DNA from 2 places in the Klebsiella sp. A52 genome. Region 2 is predicted to be linked to the other one. Evidence: predicted binding sites of a transcription regulator. Region 2 holds the regulator's gene; the other holds the start of a gene.
The links. Region 2 encodes Fur, which represses iron uptake genes when iron is present. Its sites were predicted from a motif close to ATAATAATGAGAACNACTATCAA; they were not measured.
Positions count from the first base shown of each region.

Region 1 (7,666 bases), 500 kb from region 2:
GCGCGTAATTTGCTGGATATCACGCGCCTACGCCAGCAGGCGCAAAAGCTGGGGATCCGCAAGCTGGAGTGCAATGAAAAAGGCGGCGTGATCGAGTTTAACGAGAAAAATAACGTTAATCCGGTCTGGCTTATCGGCCTATTGCAGAAGCAGCCGCAGCATTACCGGCTGGATGGGCCGACAAGGCTCAAATTCTTCCAGGAGCTTGATGAGCGTAAAACGCGCATGGACTGGGTACGCCAGTTTATGCGTCAGCTGGAAGAAAACGCTACCGCTTGAGAACGAAGAGATGCGGTTGTCAAAACCGCATCTCTTTACCTGTCACTGTTAGCAAACTTTACAAACATTTTGCAATCCACCTGGATTTCCCAACACTCTCCCGCGCCATAATTGACATTGATTATCTTATAAAAATAACCGTTTGTTTATTGTGGAATTATGGTAATGATAAATATCTCGCGTGTTTCAACCTGGCTGACGGCATTCGCTCTCGCGGCGACGCTGGCCCTTCCCGCCCGCGCCAATACCTGGCCGTTACCGCCGAGCGGTAGCCGTCTGGTCGGGCAGAATCAGTTTCATGTAGTGCAGGATAACGGCGGGTCGCTGGAAGCGATTGCCAAAAAATACAACGTTGGTTTTCTCGCGCTGCTGCAGGCTAATCCCGGTGTCGATCCTTATGTGCCGCGCGCCGGGAGCGTGCTGACCATCCCGCTGCAGACACTGCTGCCTGACGCCCCCCGTGAAGGTCTGGTGCTCAATATCGCCGAGCTGCGTCTGTACTATTACCCACCGGGACAGAATAGCGTGACCGTTTACCCGATCGGTATCGGCCAGCTTGGCGGCGATACCCTGACTCCGACGATGGTCACTACCGTTTCAGATAAGCGCGCCAACCCGACCTGGACGCCAACCGCCAACATTCGCGCGCGTTATAAAGCGATGGGGATCGATTTGCCGGCAGTGGTTCCGGCCGGGCCGAATAACCCGATGGGACATCACGCGATTCGTCTTGCGGCCTACGGCGGCGTCTATCTACTGCACGGCACCAACGCCGATTTTGGCATCGGGATGCGCGTCAGTTCAGGCTGTATCCGCCTGCGCGATGCTGATATAAAGTCTCTGTATAACAAAATCACGCCGGGCACCAGGGTGAATATCATCAACGAACCTATCAAAGTTTCGGTAGAGCCAAACGGTACCCGTCTGGTGGAAGTCCACCAGCCGCTCTCCGAACATATCAATGACGATCCGCAAACGCTGCCAATCGTCCTGAACGCCAGCATGAAGAACTTTAAGCAGGCGCCGCAGACCAATCAGCAGGTAATGGAAAGCGCAATGGCGCTGCGTTCCGGAATGCCGGTCGATGTGACCCACCACCAGCTTTCCGCCGAGCAAGCCTTGTAATACATTTGCGAATTGCAGAAAGTAAAAACCCGCCAGGCACGGCGGGTTTTTTTGTGGCAATCGCCAGCTTCGCTGACGAGGTTTCGCGGGGCGCGGTCCCATGAAGGGGTGTGGACCGCGTCGCGAGAGTGGCATAACAAAGGGAACTACGTTTACTGCTTACTACACGCGTTCTGCTGAAGGGGGTCAGGAACGCGTTTTGTCAGTGGCATGACAGGGGTTACAACATTTATTTATAGATAACTGCGGTACCGTGCAGGGTATTAGGACCGGTTACCGAAGTAATGCGGTAAGAGGTCGCCCCCATTTCGTCGGCTTTCTGCGCCAGCTGATCTTCGAGCGAACCCAGATTGGTGCCGGCGGATGCGGAAACGGTACCGATTTTATGTTGGCCTGCTGGGGTGGATTGCACCTCAACAGCGGCGAAACTTGCAAATGAGAGTGAGCTCAGTACGGCAGCAAGTGCCAGTTTTTGGACGTTTTTCATGATTATTATACCTATGCAGATGATTTTTATAGTAGGGTCGTAAGAATTAACTTAACGATCGATAGGTAAATGATAATGTGATCCATGTCACAGGTCAACTCATTTTTATAACGATCATTTAACTATTTATAAAATGCTTAATTTTCATACATATATGAATTATTTATTTTTGGACTTCTGCCGCTGGCGGCATGACACGTTTATTTTTATAATGGCCGTTCAACAACCCAACATAGGTACAACGGCATCATGACAACTGACGTTCAAAGTTGCGCAAAAAAAAGCCGTGGCCGACCTAAAGTGTTCGACAGGGACGCGGCGCTGGACAAGGCCATGACACTTTTCTGGCAGCACGGCTATGAAGCAACTTCGCTTGCCGATCTCGTCGAAGCGACCGGCGCGAAAGCCCCGACGCTGTACGCCGAGTTCGTGAACAAAGAAGGCTTATTCCGCGCGGTGCTGGATCGCTACATCTCCCGCTTTGCCGCGAAACATGAAGCCCTGCTATTCGATGACCAAAAAACCGTCGATCAGGCGCTGCGCGACTATTTCACCGCTGTCGCTACCTGCTTTACCAGCAAAGATACCCCGGCAGGCTGTTTTATGATTAACACCTCCGCGGCGCTGGCCGCCTCTTCAACCGATATCGCCAACACTATTAAGTCGCGGCACGCGGTGCAGGAACAAACGTTGACGCAATTTTTACAGCAGCGCCAGCAGCGCGGCGAACTCCCTGCGCAGGGCAATGTCTTGCAGTTGGCGCAGTTTTTAAACTGCGTGCTGCAAGGAATGTCAATCAGCGCGCGCGAAGGCGCTGATTTCGCCACGCTGAAACAAATTAGCGACACTACGCTGCGCCTGTGGCCGCAAATCCTGCAACCTTAATCCCCTACCGGCGGCCCTCGCTCGCCGGTTTTTTCCCCTTCTGCTAAATACCCTTACTTTTCTCAATATTTTCATTATGTTGATTTGTTGTAAATGATATTGATAACGATAATCAATATGTGCAAAATTCGCATTTGTCTTTCTATATGTTTCACGCTGTAACAGCCGCGCCTGTGGCTGAAAAAAATAACAACAGTAATGACTAACTCATATCAAGGAATGCGAATGAACAAGCGCCTCTGGCTGCTCAATCCCCTGCTGCTGGCCACCGCCCTGCCTGCCTTTGCCGCGCAGGCCGCCGATGAAGACGATATCATCGTCAGCGCCAACCGTAACCACCGTACCGTCGCCGAGATGGCGCAAACCACCTGGGTGATTGAAGGCCAGGAAATTGAGCAACAGGTTCAGGGTGGTAAAGAGTTTAAAGACGTCCTCGCGCAGTTGATCCCCGGAATAGATGTCAGCAGCCAGGGGCGTACCAACTACGGCATGAACATGCGCGGACGCGCCATCGTGGTACTGATCGACGGCGTGCGCCTCAATTCATCGCGCACCGATAGCCGCCAGCTTGATGCCATCGATCCGTTTAACATCGAACATATTGAAGTTATATCCGGCGCCACATCGTTATACGGCGGCGGCAGTACCGGCGGTCTGATTAATATCGTCACGAAAAAGGGCCAGCAGGAACGCCAGGTGGATCTGGAGTTGGGTGGTAAAACCGGCTTTGCCAATAGCAACGATCATGATGAACGGGTGGCGGCGGCCGTCAGCGGCGGTACCGATCATGCTTCCGGCCGTCTATCAGTGGCGTATCAACGCTTCGGCGGCTGGTATGACGCCAACAATGACGCGCTGATCCTCGATAATACGCAAACCGGCTTACAACATTCGGACCGACTCGACGTGATGGGCACCGGAACCATAGAAATCGATGACCAGCGCCAGCTCCAGCTGGTCACGCAGTACTATAAAAGCCAGGGCGATGATTATGGTCTGAATCTGGGCAAAGATATGTCGGCGGTGCTTGGTGAAAGTAAAGCCTGGACCTCTGACGGGCTTAACTCTGACCGCGTGCCCGGCACCGAGCGTCATTTGATCAGCCTGCAATATTCCGACGCCGACTTCTTCGGCCAGAATCTGGTCAGCCAGATTTACTACCGCGATGAGTCGCTGACCTTCTACCCCTTCCCGGCCTTGAGCAAAGGTAAAATCAGCAGTTTTTCCGCCTCACAGCAGGATACCGATCAGTACGGCGCTAAGATCACCTTCAACAGCCAGCCGCTAACGGGATGGGATCTGACCTGGGGCGTTGACGCCGACCATGAAACCTTTAATTCCAACCAGATGTTCTTCGATCTGGATAAGGCGATGGCTTCCGGCGGCCTGAATAATCAGTCTGCCTATACCACCGGCCGTTATCCTGGCTACAGCATCACCAATCTTGCGCCGTTCCTGCAAAGCAGTTACGACCTGAACGACATCTTCACCCTTAGCGGCGGCGTGCGTTATCAGTGGACGGAAAACCGGGTCGATGATTTTGTCGGCTACGCGCAGCAGCAGGATGTCGCTAAAGGCAAATACCGGTCGGCTGACGCCATTCCTGGCGGCAAGACCGATTATGATAACTTCCTCTTTAATGCCGGGATCGTCGCCCACATTACCGAACGCCAGCAGACCTGGTTTAACTTCTCTCAGGGCGTCGAACTGCCGGATCCGGGAAAATATTATGGTATCGGCAGCTACGGCGCGGCGGTTAACGGCCATCTGCCGCTGATCTCGAGCGTTAACGTCGGCGACTCGCCGCTGCAGGGGATCAAAGTTAACTCCTGGGAGCTGGGCTGGCGCTACACCGGCGACAACCTGCGCACGCAGCTTGCCGCTTATTACTCGACATCAGACAAAACCATCGTAGTTAACCGCAGCGACATGACCATTGATGTGCAATCGGATAAACGTCGCATTTACGGCGTGGAAGGCGCGGTGGACTACTTCGTGCCTGATAGCGACTGGAGTCTGGGCGCTAACTTCAACGTGCTGAAATCGCAAGTTAAAACCGATGGCAGTTGGCAGAAGTGGGACGTCACCCTGGCCTCGCCGTCGAAAGCCACCGCCTGGGTCGGCTGGGCGCCTGACCCGTGGTCGCTGCGTGTGCAGAGCCAGCAGGTATTTGATTTAAGCGACGCCAGTGGCAATAAGCTTGATGGGTACAACACCGTCGATTTTATCGGTAGCTATTTGCTGCCGGTGGGTAAACTGACCTTTAGCATCGAAAACTTGCTGAACGAAGATTACGTCACCATCTGGGGACAGCGTGCGCCGCTGTTGTATAGCCCAACCTATGGCAGCGCCGGGCTGTACGAATATAAAGGACGCGGCCGGACCTTCGGCCTGAACTACGCGTTAACGTTCTGATAAAAAAAGCCCCTCAGCCTGAGTGATTGAGGGGCTAATCGCTTAAAACTGCTATTTTACGCTTTGTTATTCAGAATCAGCTGACCGTTGCTATCGAGGGGTATTTGCGCCCCCGGTTGATGGTCCATGCGAATCTTGCCCTGCTGGTCGCCGATTTTATAGGTGACGTCATAACCAAGCATTTTTTCCGACTTGTCGTAGACCGTCTTACAGCGCTGCTGGGTGGTGGTATAGGTGTCGTTTTCCTGCATCGAGCCCTGAATTTGGTTACCAGCATAGCCGCCGCCCAGCGCGCCGACGACGGTTGCCACGCTACGACCGCGACCGCCGCCAAACTGATGGCCAATCACGCCGCCGGCGACCGCGCCGAGAACGGAACCGGCAATACGGTTTTCATCCTGAACCGGGCGACGATGGGTAACGGTGACGTTACGGCACTCCTGACGCGGCGTTTTTATGCTTTCATTTATTGGCGTACTGGACACCACTTGCGCATATTGCGGGCCACGATCTAATACATTGAGACCGGCAACGGCGGCGACGCCCAACGCGGCGGCAACGCCAATCCCAATACCCGCCAACATTGATTTATTCACGGGAGTTCCTCCTTCATTGCTGTTACTAGCAATTCTGCGTTCTGCTCAGGGGGTATGCAAATCAGAAAGCGGATGAAAAATGCGGGAACCTACGGCAAATCAAGGGGATTCAGAGGATTCCTAACGGGAAGTTGCGATTCAGGCAGAAGGATATGCTGTGTTTTCAGGATAGCGTCGCGATGACGCTATCCTGATTACTTGCCGCTTAGTGCAGCTTGAGACGCGGACGAATAATGCGGTTAATACGCCCCACCAGCATCATCAGGCCGGTTTTGAAATAGCCGTGTAACGCAATCTGATGCATGCGATACAGCGAGATATACACGAAGCGCGCAATTCGCCCTTCAACCATCATCGAGCCGCGCATCAGGTTGCCCATCAGGCTGCCAACGGTGGAGTAGTTCGACAGCGACACCAGTGAACCGTGATCTTTGTAGACATACGGTTTCAGCGCTTTGCCTTTCATCTGCGCCAGAATGTTATTCAGCGCGCAGGTTGCCATCTGGTGCGCCGCCTGGGCGCGTGGAGGTACAAAGCCGCCTTCCGGACGAGCGCAGGAGGCGCAATCGCCGATAGCGTAAATATCCGGATCACGGGTGGTCTGCAGCGTTGGCTCAACCACCAGTTGGTTAATGCGGTTGGTCTCCAGGCCGCCAATCTCTTTCATAAAATCAGGCGCTTTGATGCCCGCTGCCCACACCATCAGGTCGGCATCAATAAACTGCCCGTCTTTAGTATGCAGGCCGTTAACGTCTGCGCTGGTCACCATAGTCTGGGTCAGGACACGAACGCCAAGTTTGGTCAGCTCATTGTGCGCGGCGCCGGAAATACGCGGCGGCAGCGCCGGAAGAATACGTTCGCCGGCTTCGACCAGCGTCACGTTCAGCGCTTCGTTGGTCAATCCTTTATAGCCATAGCTATGCAGCTGTTTCACCGCATTATGTAGCTCAGCGGACAGCTCAACCCCGGTGGCCCCTCCGCCGACGATAGCGATATTGACCTTACCGTTCGCGCCGAGGTTTGCAGAATACTTGAGGAACAGGTTAAGCATTTCCTGATGGAAACGGCGCGCCTGGTGCGGGTTATCAAGGAAAATGCAGTTTTCCTTCACCCCTGGAGTATTAAAGTCATTGGAGGTGCTGCCCAGCGCCATCACCAGCGTGTCGTACGGCAGCTTACGCTCGGCAACCAACAGCTCGCCTTTCTCGTTACGCAGTTCCGCGAGGGTAATGGTTTTCCCTTCGCGATTGATATCCACCACCGAGCCTAGCTGGAACTGGAAACCGTGGTTGCGCGCGTGCGCCAGATAGCTCAGCGCGTCAACGCCTTCATCCAGAGAACCGGTCGCTACTTCGTGCAGCAACGGCTTCCACAGGTGGCTATGGTTGCGGTCCACCAGCGTAATTTTCGCTTTTTTGTTGCGGCCCAGCTTTCTACCCAACTGAGTAGCCAGTTCCAGTCCGCCGGCACCACCACCTACAATAACGATTCTTTTCAATGGCGTAGTCACAAGACCCCCTAAAATTATTAACCAATTGTTAATTAAAAGTTATCCAAATAGCTCTTAGTTAACAATAGGTTGCAGCGATGAAACCATTCAGCAGCACCGAGAATAGCATGAACGGAACATTGGTCATACCAAAATTGATGTGCATCAAGTTTTACCGCATATTTTTTAAACGAACAACGTCAATTATGGACAAGAAAAAGCCCGCGGCGTTTGCACGCCGCGGGCTGAATAGGTGAAAACAGGATTAACCGAGGGTCTTAAAAGCCTTTATTCGCTGCAGGTGCGGCGAAAGACTTTTAAATTTATGCGTCTGTTCTTCATCCCAGATGATTTCGTAATAATGATGCAGCAAGTCAGCCGAGCGTTGGC
Region 1 covers NZ_CP074437.1:4,404,119-4,411,784, forward strand. Annotated here, with positions in the region: gene mfd (transcription-repair coupling factor) at 1-279, shown strand, start outside; gene ldtC (L,D-transpeptidase LdtC) at 445-1,404, shown strand; gene bhsA (multiple stress resistance protein BhsA) at 1,634-1,891, opposite strand; gene KGA69_RS20855 (hypothetical protein) at 2,025-2,144, shown strand; gene KGA69_RS20860 (TetR/AcrR family transcriptional regulator) at 2,141-2,776, shown strand; gene KGA69_RS20865 (TonB-dependent siderophore receptor) at 3,002-5,191, shown strand; gene KGA69_RS20870 (glycine zipper 2TM domain-containing protein) at 5,248-5,787, opposite strand; gene KGA69_RS20875 (NAD(P)/FAD-dependent oxidoreductase) at 5,993-7,297, opposite strand; gene ycfP (alpha/beta hydrolase YcfP) at 7,542-7,666, opposite strand, start outside.
Region 1: KGA69_RS20865 (TonB-dependent siderophore receptor) is a predicted target of Fur. The motif match lies at 2,870-2,892, and genes of this name have one in related genera.

Region 2 (7,666 bases):
CAGGGCATAACCATAATAAGGCGGCGTATCGATAGGCCGCGCCCAGTGGGTCTTCGGCGGCGTCAGGCCGGAGGTGGTGCAGTTATCAAGACGGGTATGGTCGAACTGGCCTGGCGTACAGGCGGCATTGTAGCTGGCGATGGTCTGTGACAAACGTTCGCCGTCCAGCCCCAATTGGCGCGCCAGTTCTGCGATGGTATTGGCCTGGGCGCCCGGAAATACCGGCGGCATAAATTGTCCAACGGCTTTGCTGTCGATGATCGAATAGCCGATTTGCCCCGGCTGGTGGGCGACCAGACGGCCCCAGATGGCGTAACGTTTGGGCCAGAAATCTTCCCCTTCATCATAAAAGCGCTCGGCATCGCGGTTCACCACCACCCCCAGCGACACGCAGTCGACGCGGGTACAGATGCCGCCGTCATAGAGCGGCGCCCGGGCGTCAATGGCGACGCAGTGCGACTGTGAAGGATCGCCGATGATATCGGCCCCGGCATCGATCATAAATTTGAGCAGCACTCCCTGATTAAAACGGGTGCCGCGGATGAGAAAGTTGTCTGCAGGCCATTCGCCGCGCTCATTTTGCCCCCAGGCTTCGCGCAGCCACTCGCGGTTAGATTCAAAACCGCCGGCGGCGAGCACGCAGGTTTTAGCGGCGATCCGCTCAGTGCCTGCCAGCGCGGCGACGAATTCGCCATCACGTAATTCAAGCGCCTGTACCGGGGTGTTATAGCGGATCTGTACGCCCATCTGTTCGGCGCTGCGGTAATAGGCATTGACCAGGGCTTTGCCGCCGCCCATAAAAAAGGCGTTAGTGCGGGCGACGTGCAGGGCGCCGGATAACGGCGGTTGAAAGTTAACGCCATGGCGGCGCATCCAGTCCCGACAGTGCGACGAGGTGCGGATCACCAGACGGGCCAGCGCTTCGTTGGTATTGCCGTCGGTAACGCGCAGCAGATCCTGCCAGTATTCTTCTTCCGGATAGCTGTCGACTAAGACATCCTGCGGCGCATCGTGCATACAACGCAGATTACGCGTGTGCTGAGAGTTACCGCCCCGCCATTCCCGCGGCGCGGCTTCCAGCAGCAGTACGGATGCGCCTGCTTCCCGGGCGGTTAAGGCGGCGCATAACGCGGCGTTGCCGCCGCCAATCACCAGTACATCCACCATTATCGGCTCCATTACGCTTTGACTAATTGTTAAATTTGTAATGGAAATGTAAGGTGCAGGGGCGGCAGGCGCTATGGCGTAAAGCTAAAGGGGGGTTTAGTGTGTGTAAAGACTGGCGCCCGGCCAGTTGCCGGATTCAACTAGCTGGCGCATGACTTTTGCCAGCATTACCCGTGCCGCAAGGCCTGCCGGGGTGAGTTCGTCATCGGAAAGACTGACCAGAAAATTCGGTCGGCTAAGTACCGGATTATCGACGCCGATCACTCTTAGCGCCTGGCTGTCGAGATGAGAAATCGCCGCGCCCGGCTGCAGCGTGGCGCCGAGCCCGTCACGAACGGCGCGCATCAGCAGGGCCAGGCCATCGATTTCAGCCACCACGTCAACGTTGATGGCGTGCTCCTGGCAAATAGCGTCCAGCCTGCCGCGCAGGCCATGCCCCTGGCTTGGCATAATCAGCGGGATGGCGGCCAGTTGGTTCGGGGAGATGCTATCGCCGGGCAGCGGCGCCAGCACGTCATGGGCGCCAATCAGGAACAGACGTTCCTCAAGAATGGGTCGGGCGCTCCAGCGCAGGATCTTCTCTTTCTGGAAAACGATGGCTAAATCGAGCTGGCGGGTGTTGATCATCCGTTCCAGATTGCCGGAGAGGCTCTCCACCAGGTGCAGGCGGACGTCGGCGTAGCTTTCGCGCATGGCGTTGATAAAAGGTACGCCCAGTACAGAAGCGGTGCTCGGCGCCATACCGACGCTGACGTGACCGGAAAGGCGCGCTTCACGCGCGGCGAGAATGGCATCGTCAGCATGGCGCAGCGCCAGTTGCGCCTGCGAGTAAAAGGCGAGGCCGGCGCTGGTGGGCATTACGCCGCGCGAAGTCCGTTGCAGCAGGCGGATAGCGAGTTCATTTTCCAGACGCGCCATTTGCTGGCTGAGCGCAGAGACGCCAATATTCAGATCGAGCGCGGCGCGGCCCATACTGCCGGTTTCCACAATGCGGACAAAATAGCGTAGCTGGCGCAGCTCCATATTGACTCTCCGTACAAGGCGTTATGCTCTGACAGAATACGCATGCCGGTGGATTTCGCCCATAAAAAAGCCAACCTTGAGGTTGGCTTTTTACAACAAACGAGACGGGAAATTATTTATTCACCGCATCGTGGGCATGTTCATCTTCGCGGCAGTCGCCTTCCGCACAGTGGCCGTACAGGTACAGGCTGTGGTTGGTTAAGCGGATGCCGTGTTGCGCAGCAATTTCACGTTGGCGGGATTCGATAGAATCATCGCTGAACTCGATCACTTTGCCGCAATCGAGGCAAATCAGGTGATCGTGGTGGTGCTGCTGAGTCAGCTCGAATACGGATTTACCGCCTTCGAAGTTGTGACGAGTCACGATGCCTGCATCGTCGAACTGGTTCAGCACGCGGTAAACGGTAGCCAGACCAATCTCTTCACCCATATCGATCAGGCGTTTATATAAATCTTCCGCACTGACGTGATGGTTATCCGGTTCCTGCAACACTTCCAGAATTTTCAGTCGGGGAAGTGTGACTTTCAGGCCAGCCTTCTTTAATGCGATATTGTTGTCAGTCATGCGGAATCTGTCCTGTTGCTAAAGATCGGCTTCCTTCAAAGGGAAGCAATACAGAGAATCACCCGATGTAATGCGTCTCATTATAGAGCTGCAACTCTGAAATGAAAACTGCAACCATCGCGCCTTGTAAGCTGTCAAAAACGAATTACCAGCTACAAACTGTGTCACGTGACCTCGTGGAATCAGAGGACATTGTACAGATATGTGATGAAAAGTTAAAAACTTGTAGCTATTAGTTTGATTGCTTTTATCTATTAATTCAGCGCAGCTTAATAGCTGCGCTGTTTGATTCTTAGGCGTTTTTGATTTCTTCCAGATGCAGCTCTTCGGAAATCTGCTTCACCCACTTCTCAACGCGCTCGTTGGTCAGTTCCGGCTGACGGTCTTCATCAATCGCCAGACCTACGAAGTGATCGTCGTCTGCCAGGCCTTTAGAAGCTTCAAAGTGGTAGCCCGCGGTCGGCCAGTGGCCAACGATGGTTGCGCCGCGCGGTTCAATGATGTCACGAATGGTGCCCAGCGCATCGCAGAAGTATTCTGCGTAATCTTCCTGGTCGCCGCAGCCAAACACGGCTACCAGCTTACCGTTGAAGTCGATCTCTTCCAGCGTCGGGAAGAAGTCGTCCCAGTCGCACTGCGCTTCGCCGTAGTACCAGGTTGGGATGCCGAGCAGCAGAATATCGTGGCTTTCCAGATCTTCTTTGCTGCTCTTGGCAATGTCGTGAACTTCAGCAACGTCTTTACCGAGCTGCTTTTGGATCATTTTTGCAATATTTTCGGTGTTGCCGGTGTCGCTGCCAAAAAAGATGCCGATGATTGCCATGAGTAAAATAACCTCTTGAAACTTAATGATGTGGTAGTGGCATTATGCCTACAGTTAACGGCAATCATAGCAGAACAGGGAAGGGCGCGGAAACAGCAATAACGTCCTGGTGCACACTCTGCTACATGAAAGCGATTTTTTTGCGTTTTTCAGACTTCGCCCTGATTACGCAGGCAGGCCAGTTGGTGCATCAGCATCTCTTCGATAAGATCGCTGCGGCTCATGTTGCGGGCTTCCGCCAGCTCATTAAGCGCGTCGACCGCATCGGCGTTGAGCTTCAACTCAACGCGCTTCAAGCCGCGAACTTTATCGCGTTTGAGCTGATTGCGTTTGTTGATGCGCAGTTGTTCATCGCGCGAAAGCGGATTGGTTTTCGGTCTACCCGGGCGACGCTCATTTGCGAACAAATCTAATGTCGTTCGGTCCGTTTGTTCTTTTGCCATGATTCAGAGTGACTTCGGGGAAACAAGCTGCCGGGCTATAGCCGGCGCAGATAGCGCGCCATAATACATCAGGCGAACCGCCGCGCCAACGACCGCGGGCATTATGCCGCGCGGTCGGGCGTTTTTTAGCCACTCAGGCTTCAATTGTGCTCAGATAACGGCGAATTGCGCGTAAAACCGCCTCGGGTTTTTCCGCATGCACCCAGTGTCCGGCGCCGGCAATGACGTGAGCGCGGGCCTGCGGGAACTGCGCCAGCAGCGCGTCGCGGTATTCATCGGTGACATAAGGGGAGTTGCCGCCGGGAATAAATTGCGCCGGGTGCGGCCAGGCTGGCACCGTTTCCCAGCCGACAATATGCGGGTATTGATCCCACAGCGCCGGCACGTTGAAGCGCCACGCGCCGTCGACAAAGGATTTCAGCAGAAACTGAATGACGCCTTCTTCATTTATATGCTCGCGCATCACCTGCGCCGCCTGCTGGCGGGTGCTGGCGGCGGATTCGCTGACGGCGTTAATCGCCGCGAAGATCTCATCGTGACGGCGGACGTGATAAGCCACTGGCGCAATATCAATCGCCACCAGCCCGGCGATGCGATCCGGCGCCAGCGCGGTCAGCGCCATCACCGCTTTGCCGCCCATTGAATGGCCGATAAAGGTCGCTTTCTCTATCTGATGATCGTCAAGAGTATCCAACAGATCCTGCGCCATCGCGCGGTAGGTCATCTCCGGCGAACGCGGCGATAAGCCGTGGTTGCGCATATCGACCTGCAATATATCGTAGTCGGCGACCAGATCGCGGGCGAGGATCCCAAGGTTGTCCAGGCTGCCGAACAGGCCGTGTACCAGGACGATTGGGGATTTATTGTGCGGGTTTTGTGCAGATTGCGCTCGGCTATTTAATTTCATGGCAAAGTTCTTTTTTTCGCTCCGTCGGGTTAGGGTATTATGTTGGACATTCTGCCATTAGGCTGCAAGACCCGGAAGCATTCTGAGTTTTACCGCCATCCTGGTTTGACGCTATTCGCGGTTGGGATTTGTCCTCTATCTGATGCCTTTTGCGCAGTAGTGTGAAAGACAAAGGATAGTTAATCCCGACGACTTGTATTCAGAAACAAAGAAATCGCACTGGATTAAGATGAAAACAATCGAAGTTGATGATGAGCTCTACCGCTATATTGCCAGCCACACTCTGCATATCGGCGAGAGCGCATCCGACATTTTACGGCGCATGCTGAAATTTACCGCCGTTTCTCAGCCTGCATCTGGCGCGCCTGCGGCGAAAGCCGCGCCGGCGGCTGCTCCTGCGGCGGCGCCAGTCGTCGAAGCGAAGCCGGCCAACCCGGTTAAAGATAAAGTCCGCGCCATGCGCGAACTGCTGTTATCTGACGAATACGCTGAACAAAAGCGCGCGGTTAACCGCTTCATGCTGGTATTGACTACGCTTTACTCGTTAGACAGTAAGGCTTTTTCAGAAGCCACTGAATCTCTGCACGGGCGCACCCGCGTATACTTCGCCGAAGATTCACGGACGCTGCTGAAAAGCGGTAATCAGACCAAACCGAAACAGGTTCCTGGTACGCCGTGGTGGGTTATCACCAATACTAATACCGGCCGTAAATGCAGCATGATCGAACACATCATGCAATCAATGCAGTTCCCTGCGGAGCTGATTGAAAAGGTTTGCGGCACGATCTAGTTAATTAAACTTTGCACCAGAAGGATCAGGCAATGGCAATCGATAAACGTGCGGGTCAGCCGGCACAACAGAGTGATTTGATTAACGTCGCCCAGCTGACCGCTCAGTACTATGTGCTGAAGCCGGAAGCGGGTAATGCGGAGCATGCGGTTAAGTTCGGCACCTCCGGCCATCGCGGTAGCGCAGGGCGCCACAATTTCAATGAGCAGCATATTCTGGCGATTGCGCAGGCGATTGCGGAAAACCGCGCGAAAAATGGTATCACCGGCCCGTGCTACGTGGGTAAGGATACCCACGCTTTATCCGAACCGGCATTCATTTCCGTGCTGGAAGTGCTGGCGGCGAACGGTGTTGATGTGATCGTTCAGGAAAACAACGGTTTCACTCCGACGCCGGCGGTCTCCAACGCGATTCTGGTGCATAACAAAAAAGGCGGCCCGCTGGCGGATGGTATTGTGATCACTCCATCGCACAACCCGCCGGAAGATGGCGGTATCAAGTACAACCCGCCAAACGGCGGCCCGGCTGATACCAACGTGACGAAAGTAGTGGAGAACCGCGCTAATGAACTGCTGGCCGCCGGTCTGCAGGGTGTGAAGCGTATCTCTCTCGACGCCGCGCTGGCGTCCGGCCACGTAAAAGAGCAGGACCTGGTGCAGCCGTTTATTGAAGGGCTGGCGGATATCGTCGATATGGCGGCTATCCAGAAAGCGGGCCTGAAACTGGGCGTCGATCCGTTGGGCGGCTCGGGTATCGAATACTGGAAACGTATCGGCGAGCACTACAAGCTGGATCTGACCATCGTCAACGATCAGGTCGATCAGACGTTCCGCTTTATGCACCTTGATAAAGATGGCGCGATCCGTATGGACTGCTCTTCCGAGTGTGCAATGGCGGGTCTGCTGGCGCTGCGCGATAAGTTCGATCTGGCCTTCGCCAACGATCCGGATTACGACCGTCACGGTATCGTGACTCCGGCTGGGCTGATGAACCCGAACCACTATCTGGCGGTGGCTATCAACTACCTGTTCCAGCATCGCCCACAGTGGGGCAAAGATGTTGCGGTTGGTAAAACGCTGGTTTCTTCGGCGATGATTGACCGCGTGGTTAACGATCTGGGCCGTAAGCTGGTGGAAGTGCCGGTAGGCTTCAAGTGGTTTGTTGACGGTCTGTTCGACGGCAGCTTCGGCTTCGGTGGTGAAGAGAGCGCCGGGGCATCGTTCCTGCGTTTCGACGGCACGCCGTGGTCCACCGATAAAGACGGTATCATCATGTGCCTGCTGGCGGCGGAAATCACCGCGGTCACCGGTAAGAACCCGCAGGAGCACTATAACGAGCTGGCGGAACGCTTTGGCGCCCCGAGCTACAACCGTCTGCAGGCCTCCGCCACTTCCGCGCAGAAAGCGGCGCTGTCTAAGCTTTCGCCGGAAATGGTGAGCGCCGATACGCTGGCGGGCGATCCGATCACCGCGCGTCTGACCGCGGCGCCGGGCAACGGCGCTTCTATCGGCGGGCTGAAAGTGATGACCGACAACGGCTGGTTTGCGGCCCGTCCGTCAGGCACCGAGGACGCCTACAAAATCTACTGCGAGAGCTTCCTTGGCGAAGAGCATCGCAAGCTAATTGAAAAAGAAGCGGTAGAGATTGTCAGCGAAGTGCTGAAAAACGCCTGATTGTCCTATCAGCATCAGGCCCCCTGCGGGCCTGATTTTTTTCGCAAGGAATGCGATGAAATTACAACGGAAGTCCCTTTTTTTGTTCTGGGCGTGGATGGATCTCTTTTTCGTCCTGCAATTCTTATGGTGGAATATTTCCCACCGCCGTCTTCCTTTCTACGACGATCTACTGGCGTATCTTCAGCTGCTGCACACTTACGGCGCAGCGGCGGCCTGGCTGTACCCGCTGAATGTTCTGCTGATTATCAGCATTCCGCTGTCGATGATCCTAT
Region 2 covers NZ_CP074437.1:4,906,969-4,914,634, reverse strand. Annotated here, with positions in the region: gene tcuA (FAD-dependent tricarballylate dehydrogenase TcuA) at 1-1,167, opposite strand, end outside; gene tcuR (tricarballylate utilization LysR family transcriptional regulator TcuR) at 1,264-2,190, opposite strand; gene fur (ferric iron uptake transcriptional regulator) at 2,303-2,755, opposite strand; gene fldA (flavodoxin FldA) at 3,048-3,578, opposite strand; gene ybfE (LexA regulated protein) at 3,728-4,021, opposite strand; gene ybfF (esterase) at 4,155-4,928, opposite strand; gene seqA (replication initiation negative regulator SeqA) at 5,158-5,718, shown strand; gene pgm (phosphoglucomutase (alpha-D-glucose-1,6-bisphosphate-dependent)) at 5,751-7,391, shown strand; gene KGA69_RS23260 (hypothetical protein) at 7,447-7,666, shown strand, end outside.